Regions from separate parts of the Nonomuraea sp. 3-1Str genome, predicted to be linked through region 1. Evidence: riboswitches for the same ligand, from Rfam matches in the RefSeq annotation. Region 1 holds a riboswitch; each other region holds the start of a gene.

Region 1 (7,302 bases):
CGTGAGCGGGCGGTCGGCCGGACCGTGCTGGCCGTGGACGTGGTGGCGATCCAGGCGCTCAAGACCTTCGACCCGCCGGTGACCGCGCTGGGCGGGCTGACCGTGACCGGGGTGTCGCGGCACGGCAAGTTCCTCGACCTCGACTGCGACGGGCTCCACCTCGTCATCCACCTGGCCCGGGCCGGCTGGCTGCGCTGGCGCGACGACCTGTCGGGCGCCAAGCCGGTCCGTCCCGGCAAGGGCCCGCTCGCGGCGAGGGTGCGGTTCGCGCCCGACGACGAGGGCCTGGCGCCGGGGTTCGAGCTGACGGAGGCCGGCACGCAGAAGCGCCTGGCCATGTACGTCACGAGGGACCCGGCCGAGGTGCCCGGCGTGGCCGCGCTGGGCCCGGACCCGCTGGCGGAGTCGTTCACGGTCGAGACGCTGAAGAAGATCGTGGGCGGCAACCGCACGCAGATCAAGGGCCTGCTGCGCGACCAGAAGGTCGTCGCGGGCATCGGCAACGCCTACTCCGACGAGGTGCTCCACGCGGCCCGGATGTCCCCGTTCAAGATCGCTTCCTCGCTGACCGACGCGCAGATCGCGGACCTGCACGAGGCCATCGTCACGACGCTGCGCGAGGCCATGGAGCGGGCCCATGGGCTGGCCGCCAAGGACCTCAAGGCGGAGAAGAAGTCCGGCCTGCGCGTCCACAACCGCGCCGGTCAGCCGTGCGACGTCTGCGGCGACACCATCCGCGAGGTCTCCTTCGCCGACTCCTCGCTCCAGTACTGCCCGACCTGCCAGACCGGCGGCAAGCCGCTCGCCGACCGGCGCCTGTCGCGCCTGCTCAAGTAGGGTCGGTTATCTCTTGTAACCGTACGGAGCCTGCGACAGCATGGATGCCATGGACGACCACGCCTCCTGTGACATCACCGACGACTACGACGTCCGGCAGTGGGACACCCGCGAGGACTGCGAGGTCCGGCAGATCCTGGACCGCGTCGCCGACAAGTGGTCGCTGCTCGTCATCGCCCTGCTCGACAGCCGGAGCCTGCGCTTCAGCGAGCTGCGCCGCGAGATCGACGGGGTCAGCCAGCGCATGCTCAGCGTGACCCTGCGCCACCTGGAGCGCGACGGCCTGGTGACCAGGACCGTCCATCCCGTCGTGCCGCCCCGCGTCGACTACGCGCTCACGCCGCTCGGCCGCACCCTGCACGAGACGATCAAGTCGCTGGTCACCTGGACCGAGCGGCACCAGCGGGAGATCGCCGAGGCCCGTGCGGCCTACGACCGAAGGCGCGAGATGATGGACGCATGACGGTTCCCGAGGTAGAGGCACGTGACGTACCCGACGACGCTTTCCTGCTGGACGTGCGCGAGCGTGAGGAGTGGGTGGCGGGCCACGCCCCCGAGGCCGTGCACATCCCGATGAGCGAGATCCAGGGGCGCGTCGACGAGGTCCCCGCCGGCGGCAAGGTCTACGTCGTCTGCCGGGTCGGCGGCCGGTCCTACCAGGTGGCGGCCTGGCTGAACCACCTGGGGCGCGAGGCGGTCAACGTCGGCGGCGGCATGCAGTCGTGGGAGGGCGCGAGCCGTCCGATGGTCAGCGAGACCGGTCAGCCGCCGTTCGTGGCCTGAGCCGGTCCCTTAATCCGGTTGCCCCGCGCGCGTCCGTGCTGGTGGGCTGTGCCGGTGAATCGTGATGAGATGCTGGCGGCCTACGACCGCCAGGTGCGAATCAGCCAGGGCGAGCGGGCGGGCCGCGTGGTGCGCAAGGCGGCCGAGGGCGGCTGGAACGGCATCCTGTGGTCGGACCTCGACGAGGACACGGCCGACCCCGAGATCGCGGCGCAGGTGGCGTACTTCACCGCGCTGAAGCGCTCGTTCGAGTGGAAGCTGTACTCCCACGACCGCCCCGCCGACCTGGCGGAGCGGCTGTCGGCCGCGGGCTTCGCGGCAGACCCTGAGGAGACGCTGCTGGCCGCGGAGGCCGCCGCCATAGCCGCCGAGCCGCGGCTGCCCGAAGGCGTCGTCCTGCGCCCGGCGGAGGACCCGGAGGGGATCGAGCTGCTCATGGAGGCGCACGAGCAGGCGTTCGGCATGCCGGCGCCGGGACTGCGCGACCAGTTGCTCCGCCGGCTGGCCGAGCGGCCCGAGTCGATGGCCGCGGTCGTCGCGATGGCCGGTGACCGGCCGATCAGCGGGGCGCGGGTGGACCTGGACCCGGACACCGAGTTCGCCGGGCTCTTCGGCGGCGGCACGGTGGTCGGGTGGCGCGGGCGCGGCGTGTACCGGGCGCTGCTGGCCCACCGGGCGCGGGTGGCCGTCGAGCGGGGCTACCGCTACCTCCACGTGGACGCCTCCGACGAGAGCCGCCCCATCCTGCTGCGCCTCGGGTTCGAGCCGCTGGGCACCACGACTCCGTACGCCTACGCTCCGGACGCCTGACGTCACGAGTCCGGCGTCCCTGCCTATTCCGCTGCCGGGATACCGAGGACGGACAGGAACGCTGCGGCGGCGGGGGATCGGAGCGAAGCGACTCCAGAGGAGGTGCTCCATGCGGGCAGGAGCGTCGCCGAGGGGCCGGTGCGGACCTTCGGGCCCTCGTCCACGACGACTCCAGAGCGGACGGTGGCGGGTGGCCGACGGATGGTGAGGCGGGTGGCCGGGGATCAGGGCGTGCGGTTCTGCCGAATCGCCTCCACCGCGTGCCGCAGGCCGAGCGCGAGATGGCGCCGGTCCTGCGGAGGGCGGGTGACGAAGTCGAGCATCAGGCCGTCGATGAGCTTGACCAGGACCTGGGCATCGAGTTCGGGTTCGGGCGATCCGGCAGCCAGGGTGATCAGTTCGGCGGCCCGCCGGAACTCCGCGCCGCACCGCGCCATCGCCTCTCTCACCGCGGGCTCCCTGGCCCCGGCCAGGTCGAGTTCGAAGCGGGCCAGCAGCAGGCCCCGGCTCGCAGTCCACCACTGCTGCAGCAGGGCGGCGATCCGGTCGTAGTCCGGCTCGGCATCCTGGCCCTGCGGCCGGACGGCCAGGGATCGCACCAGGTCGTGGACCACCGGCGCGGACCGATCCTTTTCGATCTCGACCATGCGGTCGACCACGGCCAGGACCAGCAGATCCCAGGTTTTGAAGTAGTACGTCACTGAGCCGTGCTTGACGCCGGCGGCCTCCTGCAGCGCACGGTGGGTCAGACCCCGCAGCCCGTGCTCGGCGATGACCGCCATGGCGGTGTCCAGCAGCAGCGTGCGGGTGTCGGTGCGGCCGCCCCGCCCGCCTGTTTCGGTCTTCCCAGTGGTCATGCACCCCAGTATGCCCAGAGGTTTGACATCCGTAGGAGCCAGATCTATAACCGTTGAAGAAATTTCTACGATTGTAGGAGCTGATGAACGTGGCGACCACCGCTGCACCCGCATCCGGGCCCGGTCCCGACGTCCACCCAGGGACCGAGCGCCGGTGGCTGCGCCGCGCCCTGGCGGCCCTGGGCGGCCTGCTCGCCGTGCTGAGCGTCTCGGCGCTGGTCATCGCCTACGCGTGGCAGCCGTCGGCGACCGCCTACGCCTCGCCCTACCTGGCGCGGATCGACTCCCGCTACGCGGACACCCTCCTCGCCCGCTTCCACTACACGAAGACTGGCCATGGCTCGCCGGTGGTGCTGGTCGCGGGCGGCGGGCAGTGGCTTTACTCCTACCGGGACACCGTCCCTGCCCTGGCCGCCGACCACACCGTCTATGCCGTCGACCTGCCCGGTCAGGGCTACACCACCCTCAAGAAGGACGGCTTCTCCTACGACCTGGACGCCATGGCCGGCGCCCTGGGAACCTTCATGGACGCCGTGGGCCTGCGCACCACCTCCGTGGTCGGGCACTCCTGGGGCGGCAGTTGGTCGCTGTACTTCGCCGAGCGCTATCCGGAGCGCGTCGACCGGCTGGTGCTGATGGGCTCCACCGGCCTGAACGTGCCCTCTGGTTGGGACTGGCGCCCCCTGGAGTTCCCCGTGGTCGGCGAGGTGATGGGCAAGCTCATGCGGAAGAGCGACGCCGCCCGCGTCCTGCGCAAGGCGTTCGCGAATCCCGAACGGGTCACCGACGAGGTCGTCGCCGAGGACTGGGCGCCGATGAGCCGGCCGGCCAACCGCGAGGCTCTATGGGCCTCGCAGCGCAACATCGACTACACCGTCACCCAGCGCCTCATGGGCAAGGTGACCGCGGCCACCCTGGTGCTGTGGGGTGGCGAGGACCGGTTCGACGAGCCGTGGCAGGCCGCCGCGATGGCCAAGCGGATCCCCGGGGCCGCCTCCCGGGTCCTGCCCGGATGCGGCCACAACGTCCACGAGGACTGCCCAGCGGTGGCCAACCCCGTCGTCGCCGAATTTCTCGACGGCGCTTGAGCACGCGTCACCGGACGCGCTCTACGTTTCCGCCCTGCTCGGTTCCGGCCCGATGGTCGACTAAGCGCAGCGAGGGCGACAGGGCAGGGCGACGGCGCCCAGGTCGCGGGCGGTTGCCGGCCAGGCTCGATCTGAGATCCGGCTCACTGTGGCCAGATGTCCTCTCATGAGGCAATATGAGGGCGCTAACTGCATGAGCCGACGCGGGAGCTCGGGGCCACCGGGCTGAGAGGGCAGCTACCGCTGCTGCCGACCGCATGAACCTGTCCGGGTAATGCCGGCGTAGGGAGTGTGTGATGACGCATGCCGTCAACGAAGTCCCGCTGACTCTCGACGAGGCCCCGCCGAAGACGCTCGGGGTGCTGGACCAGGGCGCGCTCTGGGCCAACCTCGGGGTGAGCCTGCTGGGCTTCTCCGGCGCGCTCTTCCTGCTCGACCCGCTGGGCGGCGCGCCCCTGAGCGTGGCCGCGGCCCTCACCGCCGCGGTCGTGGGCAGCCTCGTCGGCACCGCCATGGTGGGCCTGGCCGCCATCCCCGGCACGCAGACCGGACGGCCCTCGATGGTGCTGCTCCGGGGGCTGTTCGGGGCACGGCTGTCGTACGTGCCGACGGTGCTCAACATCATCCAGATGGTCGGCTGGGGCGCCTTCGAGCTCTGGGTGATCTCCATGGGCGCGAGCGCGATCTTCGGTCCGGCGGTGCCGTACGCGGTCTGGGTGATCGTCGCCGGGGTCCTCACCACCTCGCTGTCGATCTGGCCGCTCGGCTCGGTGCGGCTGCTGCGCCGGTACGTCACGGTCGCCGTGGTCATCGCGCTGGCCTGGTTCGCCGTGGACTTCCTCGGCCAGGCTCAGCCGCAGGCCGGCGGCTCGTGGCACGCGTTCGCGCCGGCCGTCGACTACGTGATCGCGCTGTCGGTCTCGTGGGTGCCGATGGCCGCCGACTTCGCCCGGCACTCCAGGTCGAGCGCCGCCGCGTTCACCGGCGTCGTCGGCGGCTACACGCTGGCCCAGGTGGCCTGCCTGGGGCTCGGCGTGTACGCGGTGGCCATCGCCGGGGCGGCCGCGGTCCAGGCGGACGGCACCGCGGTGTTCGGGACGTTCGTCGCGGCGCCGCTCGGCGCGTTGTTCTTCGCCGTGCTCGTCCTGCGCGAGACCGACCAGTCGTTCGCGAACGTCTACTCGACCACCCTCTCGCTGCAGAACCTCATGCCCCGCGTCGACCGCCGCGTCTTCAGCGTCGCCATCGGCGTGGTCACCACGGCCGTGGCGCTGGTGGTGGACGTGAACTCCTACGGGGCGTTCCTCGGCATCATCGGCGCGGTGTTCGTGCCGATGTTCGCGGTCCTCGCCGTGGACTACTTCGTGCTCGGCGGCTCCGCCCGGTGGAACACCGACGAGGACGCGCCGTCGCGCTGGTCCATGCTGGTGCCCTGGGTGCTCGGCTTCGCCGCGTACTGGCTGACCACCTCGACGCCGACCGTCGGGGCGTGGGACGGCCTCTGGGCGGGGGTGCGCGAGGCGATCGGCTTCACCCGTCAGCCGTGGATGAACGGCGCGCTCGGCGCGGCGCTCGTGGCCGCCCTGGTCACGCTCGCCCTCGGCCTGGTCCGGCGCCGGACCTACGCCGACCGCGTCTGACAGCTCGTGATCAGGAGCGGGACTCGACGGTGAGGAGGTGGCGCTTGGCGTTCACGCCCCCGGCGTAGTCGCCGAGCGCGCCGTCGCCGGGCACGATCCGGTGGCACGGCACGATGACGCACACCGGGTTGGCCATCAGCGCGTTGCCGACCGCCCGCAGCGCGCGTGGCCGGCCGATGTGCTCGCCGATCTCACTGAGCGTCGCCGTCGTGCCGTACGGGACCGCCATGGTCTTCTGCAGCACCGTGCGCGCGAACGACGTGGCGATGGCCAGGTCGACCGGCGTGGTGAAGGCCCGCAGCCGTCCCGAGAAGTACGCGTCCAGCTCCCGGCGCACCGGGTCCAGCCGGCCGGGGTCGGGCCCGATGAACGAGCCCACGTGCCGCGTCACCCGCTCGTACACCGCGTGCTCGTCCTCGAAGCTGCACGCCACGATCCCCTTGCCGGACACCGCCAGCACCAGTCGCCCCACGGCGCCGTCATAGGTGCCGAACGCGACGTCGGGCGGGGTCTCCCCGCGGTAGGTGGCGGAGGTCACCCGTAGCAGGGCATCGAGATCACCGCTCGACATCCGCTCACCCTCTTCTCACCTGGTAGGTCGTGATCGGCAGCGTATCGGACGGATCGGCCGACGGCGGCCGCGCAGCGCGGGCACTATGGAGGTGTGGGTGACGAGTGGGCCGGCAGTGACGACGAGATCGCTCGCGCGGTGCTCGCCGGCTCGCCCAACGCGCTGATCGCGCTCGACCGGGACCAGACCGTGCTGGTGTGGACCCCGGCCGCCGAGCGGCTCTTCGGCTGGACCGCCGAGGAGATGCTGGGCCGCAGGGCGCCGATCGTGCCGGGGGAGCTGACGGCTGAGCACAACGCGGTACTCGAACGCGCGCGTACCGGCGACCAGGTGACGCTGCGCACCAAGCGGTTACGCCGCGACGGAAGCGTGCTCGATGTGACGGTCGACATCGGGCCGCTGGTGATGGGCAGCTCGGTGGTGGGATACGTGTGCGTCCACCACCGCGCGGCGGCCGAGGAGGCGGCGAGCGAGCGCATGGCGCGCCGGGTCCGGCTGGTACGCCGGCTGACCGACGTGGTCGGCGACATCAACGCCGAGCTGGAGCTGCCCGCCGTCCTCGACCGGATCGCCGGCAGCCTGACCGAGCTGACGGGCGCCGACGCGGGTGGCTTCGTGCTCATCGAGGGCGAACGGCTGCGCGTGGTCAGCACCCACCGGCTGCCCGAGACGCTCAAGGACGCCACGGCCGGGCTGCGCACCAGCCTCGTGGACAA
Region 2 (7,302 bases), on a different contig from region 1:
AGGACTACTACGCCGTCCTTGGTGTGCCCAAGTCCGCCACCGCCGATGAGATCAAGAAGGCGTACCGGAAGCTGGCCAGGCAGTACCATCCCGACACCAACCAGGGCGACACCGCCAAGGAGACCAAGTTCAAGGAGGTCTCCGAGGCGTACGACGTCCTGTCCGACGGCAAGCGCCGCAAGGAGTACGACGAGGCGCGGACGCTGTTCGGCTCCGGTGTCGGCGGCCAGCGGCCCGGCGGCGGTGGCGGGTTCCCGTTCGACTTCGGCGACCTCTTCGGCGGCACGGCCGGCCCCCAGGGCGGCCACGGCGCCGGAGAGCGGCTCGGTGACCTGTTCGGCGGGCTGTTCAACCGCACGGGGGGTGGTGGTGCGACCCGCACCACCAGCACCACCAGGCCCCGCCGCGGACAGGACATCGAGTCCGAGGTCACGCTCACGTTCACGGAGGCGGTCGAGGGCACCACGGTGTCCCTCCGGCTCACCAGCTCGGCCGCCTGCGCCGCGTGCAGCGGCACGGGAGCCAAGGCGGGCACCACCCCGCGGGTCTGCCCCACCTGCGAGGGCACCGGCGCGGCCAGCCGCAACCTGGGCAACTTCGCCTTCTCCGAGCCGTGCCGCGACTGCAAGGGCCGCGGCCTGCTCGTGGACGACCCGTGCCCCGTGTGCGACGGCAGCGGCCGGGCCAGGAGCACGCGCACCATCCAGGCGCGCATTCCCGCGGGGGTGGCCGACGGCCAGCGGGTCCGGCTCAAGGGCAAGGGCGCGCCGGGCGAGAACGCGGGACCCGCGGGCGACCTGTACATCCTCACCCACGTCAAGCCGCACGCGGTCTTCGGCCGCTCGGGCGACAACCTGACGATCACCGTGCCGGTGACGTTCACGGAGGCCGCGCTGGGCGCCGAGATCAAGGTGCCCATCCTCAAGGGGATGCCGGTCACGCTGCGCATCCCGCCGGGGACCCCGAACGGCCGCACCTTCCGCGTCCGCGGCCGGGGCGCCGCCCGCAAGGACGGCACGAAGGGCGATCTGCTCGCCACGGTGGAGGTGGTCGTCCCGCAGAGCCTCGACGACAAGTCGCGCGAGCTCCTGACGGAGTTCGGCACCGCGACGGCGGGTGACGACCCGCGAGCTGATCTCATTCAGAGAGCCAGAAGCGAGTAGCCGATGGACGCCAACTATTTCGATCTCTCAGACGACACGCCCGTCTACGTGATCTCGGTGGCCGCGCAACTCTCGGGGCTGCACCCGCAGACGCTGCGGCAGTACGACCGGCTGGGGCTGGTCAGCCCCGGACGTACGGCGGGGCGCGGCCGCCTCTACTCGACGCGCGACATCCTCCAGCTCCGCGAGGTGCAGCGGCTCTCCCAGGAGGAGGGCATCAACCTCGCCGGCATCAAACGGATCCTGGAGCTGGAGAACGAGGCGTTGCGGCTGCGCGAGGAGGTCCACCGCCTGCGCGCCGAGATGCAGATGGTCAAGGCGCTTATCCGCTACGAGCTGCCACCGGGGGCCTAGAACAAGATGGACTACAAGCTCACTCAGAAGAGCCAGGAGGCTCTCTCGGGGGCCATGCGGCGCGCCGCCGCCGAGGGTCACCCGGAGATCTCCCCGGCGCACCTGCTGACCACGCTGCTCGGCCAGACGGGCGGCACCGCGGTCCCGCTGCTGGAGGCCGTGGGCGCCGACTGGAAGGCCGTGCGCGCCAGGGCGGAGGAGCAGCTGGCGGCGCTGCCGAAGGCGCAGGGCTCCACCGTGAGCGCGCCGACGAGCTCGCGCCAGCTTCTCACCGTCATCAACACCGCGGCGCAGCGCGCCAAGCGACTGGAGGACGAGTACGTCTCCACCGAGCACCTGCTCGTGGGCCTGGCCACCGACGGCGGCCAGGTGGCGGAGCTGCTCAAGGGGCAGGGGGCCACGCCGCAGGCGCTGCTGGACGCGTTCGAGAAGGTGCGCGGCCACGCCCGCGTCACCAGCGAGACGCCCGAGGACACCTACCAGGCGCTGGAGAAGTACGGCGTCGACCTGACCGAGCGCGCCCGCGCGGGCCGGCTCGACCCGGTCATCGGCCGTGACTCCGAGATCCGCCGCGTGGTGCAGGTGCTGTCCCGGCGCACCAAGAACAACCCGGTGCTGATCGGCGAGCCCGGCGTCGGCAAGACCGCCGTCGTCGAGGGCCTGGCCCAGCGGATCGTGGCGGGCGACGTGCCCGAGTCGCTGCGCAACAAGCGGCTCATCTCGCTCGACCTGGGCGCGATGGTGGCGGGCGCGAAGTACCGCGGCGAGTTCGAGGAGCGGCTGAAGGCCGTGCTGTCCGAGATCAAGGAGAGCAACGGCCAGATCGTCACCTTCATCGACGAGCTGCACACGGTCGTCGGCGCGGGCGCCGCCGAGGGCGCGATGGACGCGGGCAACATGCTCAAGCCCATGCTGGCCCGCGGCGAGCTGCGCATGATCGGCGCGACGACGCTCGACGAGTACCGCGAGCGCATCGAGAAGGACCCGGCGCTGGAGCGCCGCTTCCAGCAGGTGTACGTCGGCGAGCCGACGGTCGAGGACACCATCGCGATCCTGCGCGGGCTGAAGGGCCGCTACGAGGCCCACCACCAGGTGCAGATCGCCGACAGCGCGCTGGTGGCCGCCGCCGCCCTGTCCGACCGCTACATCACCAGCCGGTTCCTGCCCGACAAGGCCATCGACCTGGTCGACGAGTCCGCCTCGCGGCTGCGCATGGAGATCGACTCCCGGCCCGTGGAGATCGACCAGCTCCAGCGCAACGTCGACCGCATGAAGATGGAGGAGCTGGCCCTCTCCAAGGAGACCGACGACGCCTCGCTCCACCGGCTGGAGCGGCTGCGCAAGGAGCTGGCCGACCGCCAGGAGGAGCTGAGCGCCCTCGTCGGCCGCTGGGAGCGGGAGAAGGCCGGCCTCAACAAGGTCGGTGAGCTGAAGAAGCAGCTCGACGAGGCGCGCGGCTCGGCGGAGCGGGCGCAGCGCGACGGCGACTTCGAGGCGGCGTCCCGGCTCATGTACGCCGAGGTGCCGAGGCTGGAGCAGGCGCTGCGGGAGGCGTCCGAGGCCGCCCAGCCCGACGACGCCATGGTCAAGGAGGAGGTCGGCCCCGACGACATCGCCGAGGTCATCTCGTCCTGGACGGGCATCCCGGCCGGCCGCCTGATGGAGGCCGAGACGACCAAGCTGCTGCGCATGGAGGACGAGCTGGGCAGGCGCCTGGTCGGCCAGCAGCAGGCCGTCCGCGCCGTGTCCGACGCCGTCCGGCGCAGCCGGGCCGGCATCGCCGACCCCGACCGGCCGACCGGCTCGTTCGTGTTCCTCGGCCCGACGGGCGTGGGCAAGACCGAGCTGGCCAAGGCGCTGGCGGAGTTCCTGTTCGACGACGAGCGGGCGATGACCCGCATCGACATGAGCGAGTACTCCGAGAAGCACAGCGTCGCCCGGCTCGTCGGCGCCCCTCCCGGCTACGTCGGCTACGAGGAGGGCGGCCAGCTCACCGAGGCCGTGCGGCGCAGGCCGTACACCGTGGTGCTGCTGGACGAGGTGGAGAAGGCCCACCCCGAGGTCTTCGACATCCTGCTCCAGGTGCTGGACGACGGTCGGCTCACCGACGGGCAGGGCCGCACGGTCGACTTCCGCAACACGATCCTGATCCTCACCTCCAACCTGGGCTCCCAGTTCCTGGTGGACCCGACGCTGGAGGGCGACGCCAAGCGCGAGGCCGTGATGGGCGCGGTCCGCGGCGCCTTCAAGCCGGAGTTCCTGAACCGGCTCGACGACGTGATCCTGTTCGACGCGCTCGGCTCGGAGGAGCTGGCCCAGATCGTCGACCTCCAGGTCGACCGGCTGGCGAGGCGGCTGGCGGACCGCAGGCTGACCCTGGACGTCACTCCGGCGGCCCGCGAGTGGCTGTCGCTCACCGGCTACGACCCGCTGTACGGCGCCCGTCCGCTGCGCCGCCTGGTGCAGTCGGCGATCGGCGACAAGCTGGCCAAGGCGGTGCTGTCGGGCGAGATCGTGGACGGCGACAAGGTGCTGGTCGACCTCGGCGACGACGAGCTGACCGTCAAGCGCGCCTGACGCGCGACGTACCGACGACAAGGCCCCGGGGCCGGTCTTTCCGGCCGGCTTCCCGGGGCTTTCGCGGGCCCGGGTCCGTGTCGCGGCCCGCTCGCCGGTAAGGGCTGGTCCACCGTTCGGCCAAGCCCGCCCCGGCGCACCGCTTCCCTGGCTAGCTTCGGCCTTCGTCCGAGATCCGCCCGGCGTCCGCCCGGGCAGCCGTACCGACGAGGGGGACGTCCAGTGTCAGTGTCATCCCGGTCCTATCCCAGGTCATCCCGGTCCTGTCCCGGCTTTCGGGCCGTCGCGGCGGCCACGCTGAGCGCCGGGGTCATCTGGATCATCGCGGCGCCGCCTCCCGTCCTCGCCCTCACCCATGCCCTCACCCCCGTCCCGGCCGGGGACGAGGGCGGGGCGGCCGGCGAGGAGAGCGCCGCCGCGGTCGCGGCGCGGACGGCGGAGCGCCTCGGCCTGACCGGCCCCCGCGGCGCCGGCTCCCCGATGGTCGCCCCCGACCTGACGGCCACGGCCGCGGGTGTGCCCGTCCTTCCTCCCGGCGCGCGCAATCCCTCGGGCCTGTCCGACGTGTCCACGATGGCCGCCGCGCCCGACCTGCCCGGTCTGCCGGCGGCTCCGGCCCGGCCCGTCCGGACGTTCGACGGGGTGCCCGTCTCGGGGGCCCCGGAGCCGGCCGTCCGCCGTCAGCACGCGCACGAGGCGCCGGACCGCGCACCGAGCCGCCGGGACGCCGCCACCCACGCGGAGGGGCCGCGCACCGGGGCCTCCCGCGTCGCGGAGCCCGGCGTCACCTCGCTCGGCGACGTCGGCACCCTCCTCCCGAGCCTGCCGCTGGGATGATCCCTGTTACGGTGGACCGTGACGCGGGGTGCCCGGAGGGCCGGGCTGAGATCACACCCGTCGAACCTGATCTAGTTCGTACTGGCGAAGGGACGTCGACGTTGTCGTTCTGCGACGAGGTCTGGGCGAGCACCGCCACGCTGCTCGACGCCATCCATCGGCACCCGTTCAACACCGCCCTCGGCGGCGGCACCCTGAGCCGCGACCGGTTCACCTTCTACCTGGTGCAGGACGCCCGCTACCTGGCGGCGTACGCGAAGGTGCTGGCGACGGCGTCGGCGCGCGCCACCGAGCCCGCGGACGCCATGTTCTTCGCCCAGAGCGCGCACACGGCGCTGGCCGTCGAGCGCGCCCTGCACACCGGCTACCTCGACGGGTTCGGGCTGAGCCCCGAGCACGTGGCCGGCATCCGCACCTCACCGACCTGCCTGGCCTACGCGTCGTACCTCCAGGCGACGGCTCTCAGCGCGCCCCTCCCCGTGCTGGTCGCCGCGGTGCTGCCGTGCTTCTGGGTCTACCAGGACGTCGGAACGGCCCTGCTGGAGCGCACGGCCGGCCGGTCCGGCCACCCGTACCAGGCGTGGATCTCCACCTACTCCGACCCGTCGTTCGCCGCCTCGGTGACACAGGTGCGCGCCATCGCCGACCGGCTGGCCGGGACCGCCGACCCCGCCACCCGCCGGGCCATGGCCGAGGCGTTCTGCCGGGCGACGGAGTACGAGTGGATGTTCTGGGACAGCGCGTGGCGGCTGGAGACGTGGCCCACCGGCCAGTGGCTGGCGACCGGCGCGGAGGCCACGGCCGCCCTCTGACCCCGGATCACCCGTACGGCCTGATCGCGGGCATGCCGACGGCAGCGAGCGCCCCTCGGGGCGCACCCCGGGCCGGACAGGACGCCCGGCCCCGGAGAGCCCGGCTCAGGACACCAGGGCGTCGAGCTCGTCCTCGGGCAGGCCCAGATCGACCCGGATGCGGTAGCGCGTGCGCAGCAGCGCCACATGCTCCGGGTCGTCCTCGTCACTTGCCAGCACGGCCTGGGTCACCCATTCGAGCCCGGCCGGCAGATCGCCGTACGCGACGAGCGTCTCGGCGATCGTGTGGGAGGTCGCCGTGGTGATCCCGCCCTCCGCGCGGATCGCCTCGATGACCTCCCTCGCCTCAGCGGGACGGTCGAGCTCGAAGAGCGTGTCGGCGATGCCGGCGCGTGGGTCGATGAGCGACTCACCGCCGTCCTCCACCGCGCGCTGGAAGCACTCCAGGGCCCGGGCGGGCTGCCCGGCGGAGCGCCATTCCTCGGCCGCGAGGACCAGGATGGACGCCCTGGAGACGTCGCCCGAGGAATAGCCGAGCGCGACGTCGTACAGCCGCCTGGCAAGGGAGCTGTGGTCGTCGGCCAGCAGAGCCTGCTCGAGCAGGCGATCAAGGTGCTCACGGGTCACATGCGCCACACCGCGAGACTACCGAGCCAGGTGCCGGTTTGCCCCGGCAATGCACATCGCCGATCCGGCACGACTTTGGCAAGGTCATGTCAAAGGATGCCCGCTTCCGGCGTGTCTTCGCAGGCCGTAGGGCATATAGCGGTCGCGCGCACCGGCGAGGGGGAGGGGCTGCGATGGGCATCTCCAAGCAGACGACCTTCACACTCTCCTGTGCCGTGGCGCTTTCGGTCCTGGTTCCGGGTGCGGCCGGATACCTTTCCGGACGGCTCGCCGCCGTGGAATCGGCCGAGCGCGAACTCCACGCGATCGAGACCCGGCTGGACGCCCGGGAGGCGCGAGAGGACCGCCAGGCGTGGCCGGTGGCGCTCCCGGCGCCCTGCGACGGTGCCCCGACGGCCAAGGACCGCGAGGGGCGCGCCCCCGCGCCCCGGCAACGCGTGACGCCCTCGCAGGCGCCCCAGGCCGGCGAGGCACGCCCGCCGGCCCCCGACACGCGCCCGCCGGCCCCCAAGGTCCAGCAGCCGCACCCGGCGCTCGGCTGGCTCCCCGAGCTCATCCAGCGCCTGCGCCTGAACGACTGACCACTCGGGGAGTCAGGCCGTCTGCGGCGTCCAGGAGCGGAGCTGGCGGGACAGGAAGCCGCGGATGAGCTGCTTGGCCGCCGCGATGATCTCCGGCTCGCCGTTCGGGTCGCGGCGGAAGGCGAGCTTGAGCACCGCGTCCCCGGCCTCGACCGCCACCAGGACCGCCACGTCCAGCTCATGGCTGTCGGCCAGGCCGAACTCCTGGAGCAGCAGCCCGCGCAGCCGTCCGGCGATCACCGTGTTGTTGTCGGAGTCGGAGTCGAGGAGGTTGAGGTCGACCACGTCGCCGAAGTGCAGGCTTCTGAAGCCCCGGACGGTCCGGTGCATGTCGACGTACTCGTCGATGAT
Region 3 (7,302 bases), on a different contig from region 1:
CCACGGGGAGAACACGTTCGAGTCGGCGCTGCGCGTCGCCCTGTACAAGAGCGGCAAGTACTCCGTGGAGCAGCCCCTCCGGCTCGGTCTGGTCCTCGCGGCGGGCGAGCTGGCGCCGTGGATGGACGAGCTGTGCACCACGTACGGCACGCGGGTGGGGATCGCGTTCCAGATGCGCGACGACATCCTCGGCGTGTTCGGCGACCCGGCGGCCACCGGCAAGCCGGCCGGCGACGACCTGCGCGAGGGCAAGCGGACGATGCTCGTGGCGCGCACCCTGGCCGCCGCCACCCCCACGCAGGCCGCGCTGGTGCGGAGCCTGCTCGGCGACCCGGGACTCGACGACCGGGGCGTGGCGGCGCTGCGGGAGGTCATCGAGGACACGGGAGCGCTGCGGGAGTGCGAGGACCTGATCGGGGCGTACCTGCAGGAGGCCCTGGCCTGCCTGGACAAGGCGCCGATCACGGCCGGGGCGCGCTCCGCGCTGGCCGACCTGGCCGTCGCGGCCACCTCCCGCAAGGCCTGACCCTCCCCCGCGCTTCCACGGGCGCGGGGGAGCGTCGTGACCGGGTCAGCGGGCCAGGCGCTTGGCGAACTCCGCCGCCGCCGCGCCCGGGTCGTCGGCCTCGGTGATCGCCCGCACCACGACGACGCGGGTCGCCCCGCACGCCATGACCTCGTCGAGGTTGTCCAGGTCGATGCCGCCGATGGCGAACCACGGCCGGTCCGTGGCGATCGAGGCCGCGTGCCGCAGCAGCGACGGCCCCGGCGCGGGACGGCCCGGCTTGGTCGGGGTGGGCCAGGTCGGCCCGCAGCAGAAGTAGTCGACGCCCTCCTCCACCGCGGCGGCGGACGCCTCGGCGGTGGAGTGGGTGGACCTGCCGATGAGGATGTCGTCGCCGAGTATCTCCCGCGCGACGCCCACCGGAAGGTCGTCCTGCCCCAGGTGGAGCACGTCGGGCCGGGCGGCGTAGGCCACGTCCGCCCGGTCGTTGACGGCCAGCAGCCTGCCGTGCCGGTCGCAGGCGTCGCGGAAGACCTCCAGCAGCTCGAGCTCCTCCCGCGCCTCCAGGCCCTTCTCGCGGAGCTGGACGACGTCGACGCCGTTGGCGAGCACGGCGTCGAGGAACTCGGCCAGGTCACCGCGCCGGCGCCGGCCGTCGGTGCAGAGGTAGAGCCGGGCGTCAGAAAGCGAGGGCCTGGGCACGCCGCTTGACCTCGGTGTGGCGGCCCGCGCGGATCGCCTCGACGGGCGAGCCGGGCAGCGAGTCGTCCGGGGTGAACAGCCACCGCAGCGCCTCGGCGTCGTCGTAGCCCGCGTCCAGCAGCACGGTCAGCGTGCCGGGCAGGCCCTTCATCACGTCCCTTCCGTCAAGGAACACCGCGGGCACGTGCGGCCCGCCGCTGCCCCGGCGCACGCCGAGCAGCTTGTGGTCCTTGAGGAGTTGCTTGGTCCGCCCGAGCGAGAGCTGCAGGCGGTCGGCCACCTCGGGGAGAGTGAGCCACTCGTTGACGAGCTGGTCGGTCTCCCGGTCGATCTGTGCAACAGAAAGCGTCACGAAACCACAACTACCACATGGCGCGCTTGCTCAAACAACACAATCCCGTAGAGGGACATCGGGATCTACCAGGCGTTCCGGGTCCATCCGGTGCCCCGCCTCGATGATGCGGCGGCCCTGGACGAGGTCGCGGGGCCGGTCCACGGCGAGCACCGCGGCCAGCGCGCCGTCGCCGGTCAGCCAGCAGGCCGACCACTTGCCCTCCGGGGCGCCCCGGTACAGGAGGCGGTCGCCGGCCGGATGGTGGCCCGCGTACTGGACCATGTGGCCGAACTGCTCGGACCAGAAGTACGGCACCGGGTCGTAGACGGCCTCCTCGCCCAGCAGGGTGGCCGCGGCGACCTCGGGCGCGCCGAGTGCGGTGTCCCAGTGCTCCACCCGCAGGCGCGTGCCGTAGCGGCGCGACCACCAGGCGGCGCAGTCGCCCACCGCGACCACGCCCGGCAGGGAGGCGCGCAGGTGCTCGTCGGTGACGACGCCGTTGTGCAGGTCGATGTCGGCGCCCGCCAGCCACTCGACGGCCGGGCGGACCCCGATGCCGGAGACGACCACGTGCGCCTCGACGAACTCGCCGTCCACCAGCCGCACCCCGCCCTCGTCCACTGACGCGACCATGGTGTCCAGCCGCAGGTCGACGCCCTCGTACCAGCCGGTGGTGCGGGCGCCGATCCCGGCCCCGACGGCGTGGAAGAGCGGCGCGGGTCCGGCCTCGATCACGGTCACCTCGCAGCCCGCGCGGCGGGCGGCCGTGGCCACCTCGGCGCCGATCCAGCCGGCGCCGACCACGGCGACGCGGGCGCCGCGGACCAGCCGGGCGCGCAGCTCCAGGGCGTCGTCGAGGGTGCGCAGCACATGCTGCGGCCCGTCGCCGGGCAGCGTGATCGGCTCGGCGCCGGTCGCGATGACCAGCCCGTCGTACGGCAGCTCCCCCTCGCCGGTCTCGACGACGCCCGGACGCAGGCCGGTGGCGCTGACACCGGGGCGGAAGTCCACCTCCAGCGTCGCGAGGTCGGAGTCGACGAAGCTGGAGTCGCTGGTGCCCAGCAGCACCGCCTTCGACAGGGGCGGCCGGTCGTACGGGCGGTGCCGTTCCTGTCCCAGGAGGGTGATCTCGCCGCCGAACCCCCTCGCCCGCAGGGCCTCGATGCTGCGCACGCCGGCCAGGCCCGCTCCTGCCACCACGACACGGTTCACGGTCAAGACCATAACGGGGCCGCCGCCTGCGCTCCGCACCGAGGCCGTAGGCTGGAGGGGCAAGACGCGCGGGAGTCCGGCCGTGACCGGGCTGAGAGGAAGGCTTGACCGGGCCTTCGACCGCAATCCACCTGATCCGGATCATGCCGGCGAAGGGAGCGCGCATGGAGCTGGTCGTGGGCGGCGGGATCGTCGGGCTGTCGATCGCCTGGCGACTGTCGCGGGCGGGGCGGCCCGTCACCGTGGTGGACCCGGCCCCGGCCTCCGGGGCCTCGCACGCGGCCGCCGGCATGCTGGCGCCCGTCAGCGAGGTCGCCTACACGGAGGAGCCGCTGCTGCGGCTGGGGGTGGCGTCGCTGCGCCGCTGGCCGTCGTTCGCCGCCGAGCTGGCCGAGGACGCCGGCCTGCCGCCGGGCGTCCTGGCCCCGTCCCGCCCACCCGGGCCCTTCGGCGGCGCCCGTCCCGTGCCGTCGTCCCCTGCGCGGTCGGGACCCGTCCCGTCGTCCCCTGCGCGGTCGGGACCGGTCCCGTCGTACGGGCTGGACTTCCGTGCCGACGGCACCCTGGACGTGGCGTTCGGCGCGGACGACCTGGCGGCGCTGGACGAGCTGGCCGGGTTCATGGGCAAGCTGGGGCTGCCGGTGGAGCGGCTGACGGGCCGGGAGTGCCGCCGCCTGGAGCCGATGCTGGCCCCGTCGGTCCGGGGCGGGCTGCTGGCGCCGGGCGACGCGTGGGTGGACCCGCGCCGCGTCACCGCGGCCCTGCTGGCCGCCCTGGAGCGGCTGGGCGTCCCCGTGGTGCCGGCCCGGGTGTCCGAGCTCCTGCGTGCCCCCGGCGGCCCTGGTGACGGCTCCGGGCGCGGTCCGGCGGTCGTGGGCGTACGACTGGACTCTCCGGCGGACGGCGGGGACCTGCCGTCCGAGATCCGGGCCGACGGGGTGATCCTGGCCGCCGGAGCGTGGAGCGGCGAGCTGTACGACCTCCCGATCCGGCCGGTCAAGGGCCAGATCATGCGGCTGCGCTCCCCCGAGCCGCTGCTGGGCCGGTGCGTGCGCGGCATGGTCCACGGCGCCCCCGTCTACCTGGTGCCGCGGGGCGACGGCGAGCTCGTGGTGGGCGCCACGCAGGAGGAGATGGGGTTCGACACGCGGGTGACGGCCGGCGGCGTGTACGAGCTGCTGCGCGACGCCCGGGAGCTGGTGCCCGGCGTGACCGAGCTGGAGGTGGCCGAGGTGGTGGCGGGCCTGCGTCCCGGCACCCCGGACAACCTGCCGCTCATCGGCCCCGCCGGCGTCCCGGGGCTGACACTGGCGACCGGGCACCACCGCGGCGGGGTGCTCCTGGCGCCGCTCACGACGGCGATCCTCCTGGGCGAGGAGCCCGAGTCGGCGGCCCTCTGCTCCCCGGCCCGCCACCAGCCGGCCCCCGGCGCTCACGACAGGCCCTCCGGCCCCTACGACGGCAACTCCGGCTCCGAGGAGATGGGATGAGAGTGACGATCAACGGCAGCCAGCGCGAGGTGCCCGACGGCACCACCGTGGCGCAGGCCGTACGGATCCTGACCACCGCCACCACCGGCGTGGCGGTGGCCCTGAACGACGAGGTGGTGACGCGCGGCTCGTGGGACACCACGGCGCTCGGCGACAGCGACCGCGTCGAGGTGCTCACGGCGGTGCAGGGTGGATGACCTGATCATCGCCGGGGAGAAGTTCTCCTCCCGGCTCATCATGGGCACCGGCGGCGCGCCCTCGCTGGAGGTGCTGGACCAGGCCCTCGCCGCCTCCGGCACCGAGCTGACCACGGTCGCGATGCGGCGGCTCGACCCGTCGGCCCGCGGCTCGGTCCTCGACGTGCTGCGCGTGCGCGGCATCAAGGTGCTGCCCAACACCGCGGGCTGCTTCACCGCGGGCGAGGCCGTGCTGACGGCCAGGCTGGCCCGCGAAGCCCTCGGGACGAACTGGGTCAAGCTTGAGGTCATCGCCGACGAGCGGACGCTGCTGCCGGACCCGATCGAGACGTTCGACGCGGCCGAGCGGCTGGTGGCCGAGGGCTTCGTGGTGCTGCCGTACATCGGGGACGACCCGGCGCTGGCGCGCCGCCTGGAGCAGGCCGGCTGCGCGGCCGTCATGCCGCTGGGCGCGCCCATCGGCTCCGGCCTCGGCATCCGCAACCCGCACAACATCGAGCTCATCGTGGAGGCGGCCTCCGTGCCGGTGATCCTCGACGCGGGCATCGGCACGGCCAGCGACGCCGCGCTGGCGATGGAGCTGGGCTGCGACGCCGTGCTGCTGGCGACGGCGGTCACCCGCGCGCAGCGACCCGACCTGATGGCGGCGGCCATGCGGGGCGCGGTCCAGGCCGGGCGACTGGCCCGCCAGGCCGGGCGCATCCCGCGCCGCCGCTACGCCGAGGCGTCCTCCCCCATGAACCCATGAACCCGTGACCCCGTGACCCGGTGAGCTGGGCCCCCACGGATCGGGTCAAGCCGGCCCCGGCGTCACGCCGGGGCCCGCGGGGCCTCCGTGAGCCGGTGGATCCCCTGGTCCCGGAGTGGCCCGGGAGGTCAAGAGAGGGCGCGGCAGGGGCCACGGCTCCGCATCGTTTCGGGTGGTCGCACCCTGGCGGTGGCCAAACGCCCGTAAACTCGGCGGCGTGGACACGACGACGGCGGACCCCCTGGTCGGGCGACTCCTCGATGGGCGCTACCGCATCGAGTCCCGGATCGCGCGGGGCGGCATGGCGACCGTCTACCTCGCCCTGGACGTCCGGCTCGACCGCACGGTCGCGCTGAAGGTCATGCACCGCTCGCTCGCCGAGGACCCGGCGTTCGTGCGGCGCTTCATCGGCGAGGCCAAGTCCGTGGCCAGCCTCTCCCACCCCAACGTGGTGCACGTCTTCGACCAGGGCACCGACGGCGACGTCGTCTACCTGTCGATGGAGTACGTGCCGGGCCGGACGCTGCGCGAAGTACTGCACGAGCGGGGCAGGCTGCCCGCCCGCGAGGCGCTGGAGATCCTGATCCCGGTGCTCGCGGCGCTGGGCGCGGCCCACCAGGCGGGCATGGTCCACCGCGACGTCAAGCCGGAGAACGTCCTGATGACGGCCGACGGCCGGGTCAAGGTCGTGGACTTCGGGCTGGCCCGCGCCATCGAGGCGACCAACCAGACCCGTACCGGCGTGATGATCGGCACGATCGGCTACATGTCGCCCGAGCAGGTGACCACCGGCCGCGCCGACGTCCGCACCGACGTCTACGCGGCCGGGATCATGCTGTTCGAGCTGGTGACCGGCCAGCAGCCGTACGACGGCGAGACGCCCATGTCCGTGGCCTACCGCCACGTGCACGACACCGTCCCGGCGCCGTCGTCGCTGACCCCCGACGTGCCTCCGGTGGTCGACGCGCTGGTGGCGCACGCCACGGCGCGCGAGCCGGACGCCCGGCCCGCGGACGCGACCGCGATGCTGGTGGCGGCCGTCGAGGTGCACCGCCAGCTTCCCCGGCTGACCGCGCCGGGCCTCTCCCACTCCCCGGCGCAGCACTCGATGCCGGGCACCGGCTCGTACGCCCCCTCGGGGCCGCTGGCGGCGCCCACGGCACAGCCGTCGTCCGGCGCCCACCCCTTGCCCCCGGGACCCCGCACAGGGGCACACACGGGGGCGCACACAGGGGCACACACGGGGGCTCGCACCGGGCCGCAGAGCGGCGCCCGGCCCACCGGCCCGGCGGCCGGCGGCTACGGCTCGCAGCCCGCCTCCCAGCCGGGCCTGCCTCCCGGGTCGCCCGCGATGACGCTGGCCATGCCGCAGGTCCCGCCCGGCGGGGCGGCCGGCCCCAGCCCCACGGTCGTGCAGCCCCGGATCGAGGGGCCGGCCGAGCACACGGGCGGGCGGCGCGGCGGGTTCCGGCCGAGCTGGATCATCATCGGCCTGGCCGTCGTCATGGTGGCGGCGATCGGGCTGACCGCCTGGTACGTCTCCCGTCCCCAGTACGTGGCCGTGCCCGCCGACCTGGTCGGCAAGGACGTCTCGATCGTGGAGCAGAAGCTCACCTCCGGCGGCTTCAAGGTGCGCCTGGCGCCGGGCGAGTACAACGACAAGGTGAACGAGGGCCTGGTGCTCCGCATCGACCCCGTGACCGGGCAGCAGGTCCTGGCCGGCGCGACCGTCACCCTGGTGCCCTCCCTCGGTCCCAAGCTGGTGCTGGTGCCCAAGGTGGCGGGCATGTCGGCCGACGACGCCCGCGCCACCATCGCCAAGGCGGGCCTGACGGTCGGCAGCGTCCGCCGGCTGGCCAGCCCTGACGTGGCCCGCAACACGGTGATCCGCACCTCGCCGCTGGTGGGCGAGAAGCTCAAGGAAGGCTCAAAGGTCTCCATCTACGTGAGCGCCGGGCTGACCATGCCGGACGTCAGCCACATGCCCAAGGACCAGGCCGCCGCCTACCTGCAGGAGCAGGGCTTCCAGGTGCAGGTCAACGAGGTGGATGACGACGCCGAGCCGTGCACGGTCATCGCCCAGGCGCCCAAGGCCGACGCCGAGGTGGACCGGG

Evidence for each region. Region 1 has a riboswitch for thiamine pyrophosphate ahead of MTP10_RS04000 (cytosine permease). Riboswitches for the same ligand answer to the same signal wherever they lie in the genome.
Region 2: linked by a shared signal. The riboswitch ahead of tenA (thiaminase II) and the one ahead of MTP10_RS04000 (cytosine permease) in region 1 are both predicted to bind thiamine pyrophosphate.
Region 3: linked by a shared signal. The riboswitch ahead of MTP10_RS32500 (FAD-dependent oxidoreductase) and the one ahead of MTP10_RS04000 (cytosine permease) in region 1 are both predicted to bind thiamine pyrophosphate.

Annotation. Positions count from the first base shown of each region.
Region 1 covers NZ_JALHBK010000002.1:61,213-68,514, reverse strand. Annotated here, with positions in the region: gene MTP10_RS04030 (DNA-formamidopyrimidine glycosylase family protein) at 1-837, shown strand, start outside; gene MTP10_RS04025 (helix-turn-helix domain-containing protein) at 887-1,300, shown strand; gene MTP10_RS04020 (rhodanese-like domain-containing protein) at 1,297-1,620, shown strand; gene MTP10_RS04015 (GNAT family N-acetyltransferase) at 1,675-2,430, shown strand; gene MTP10_RS04010 (TetR family transcriptional regulator) at 2,655-3,287, opposite strand; gene MTP10_RS04005 (alpha/beta hydrolase) at 3,377-4,375, shown strand; TPP riboswitch at 4,569-4,681, shown strand; gene MTP10_RS04000 (cytosine permease) at 4,672-6,015, shown strand; gene MTP10_RS03995 (methylated-DNA--[protein]-cysteine S-methyltransferase) at 6,026-6,586, opposite strand; gene MTP10_RS03990 (ATP-binding protein) at 6,680-7,302, shown strand, end outside.
Region 2 covers NZ_JALHBK010000001.1:458,997-466,298, forward strand. Annotated here, with positions in the region: gene dnaJ (molecular chaperone DnaJ) at 1-1,163, shown strand, start outside; partial or broken gene MTP10_RS02505 (heat shock protein transcriptional repressor HspR) at 1,167-1,490, shown strand; gene clpB (ATP-dependent chaperone ClpB) at 1,524-4,094, shown strand; gene MTP10_RS02515 (hypothetical protein) at 4,317-4,931, shown strand; TPP riboswitch at 4,946-5,041, shown strand; gene tenA (thiaminase II) at 5,033-5,743, shown strand; gene MTP10_RS02525 (hypothetical protein) at 5,849-6,379, opposite strand; gene MTP10_RS02530 (hypothetical protein) at 6,586-6,951, shown strand; gene MTP10_RS02535 (TetR family transcriptional regulator) at 6,964-7,302, opposite strand, start outside.
Region 3 covers NZ_JALHBK010000027.1:50,495-57,796, reverse strand. Annotated here, with positions in the region: gene MTP10_RS32520 (polyprenyl synthetase family protein) at 1-526, shown strand, start outside; gene thiE (thiamine phosphate synthase) at 572-1,207, opposite strand; gene MTP10_RS32510 (Rv2175c family DNA-binding protein) at 1,185-1,559, opposite strand; gene MTP10_RS32505 (FAD-dependent oxidoreductase) at 1,590-2,753, opposite strand; TPP riboswitch at 2,812-2,928, shown strand; gene MTP10_RS32500 (FAD-dependent oxidoreductase) at 2,918-4,243, shown strand; gene thiS (sulfur carrier protein ThiS) at 4,240-4,440, shown strand; gene MTP10_RS32490 (thiazole synthase) at 4,433-5,188, shown strand; gene MTP10_RS32485 (protein kinase domain-containing protein) at 5,406-7,302, shown strand, end outside.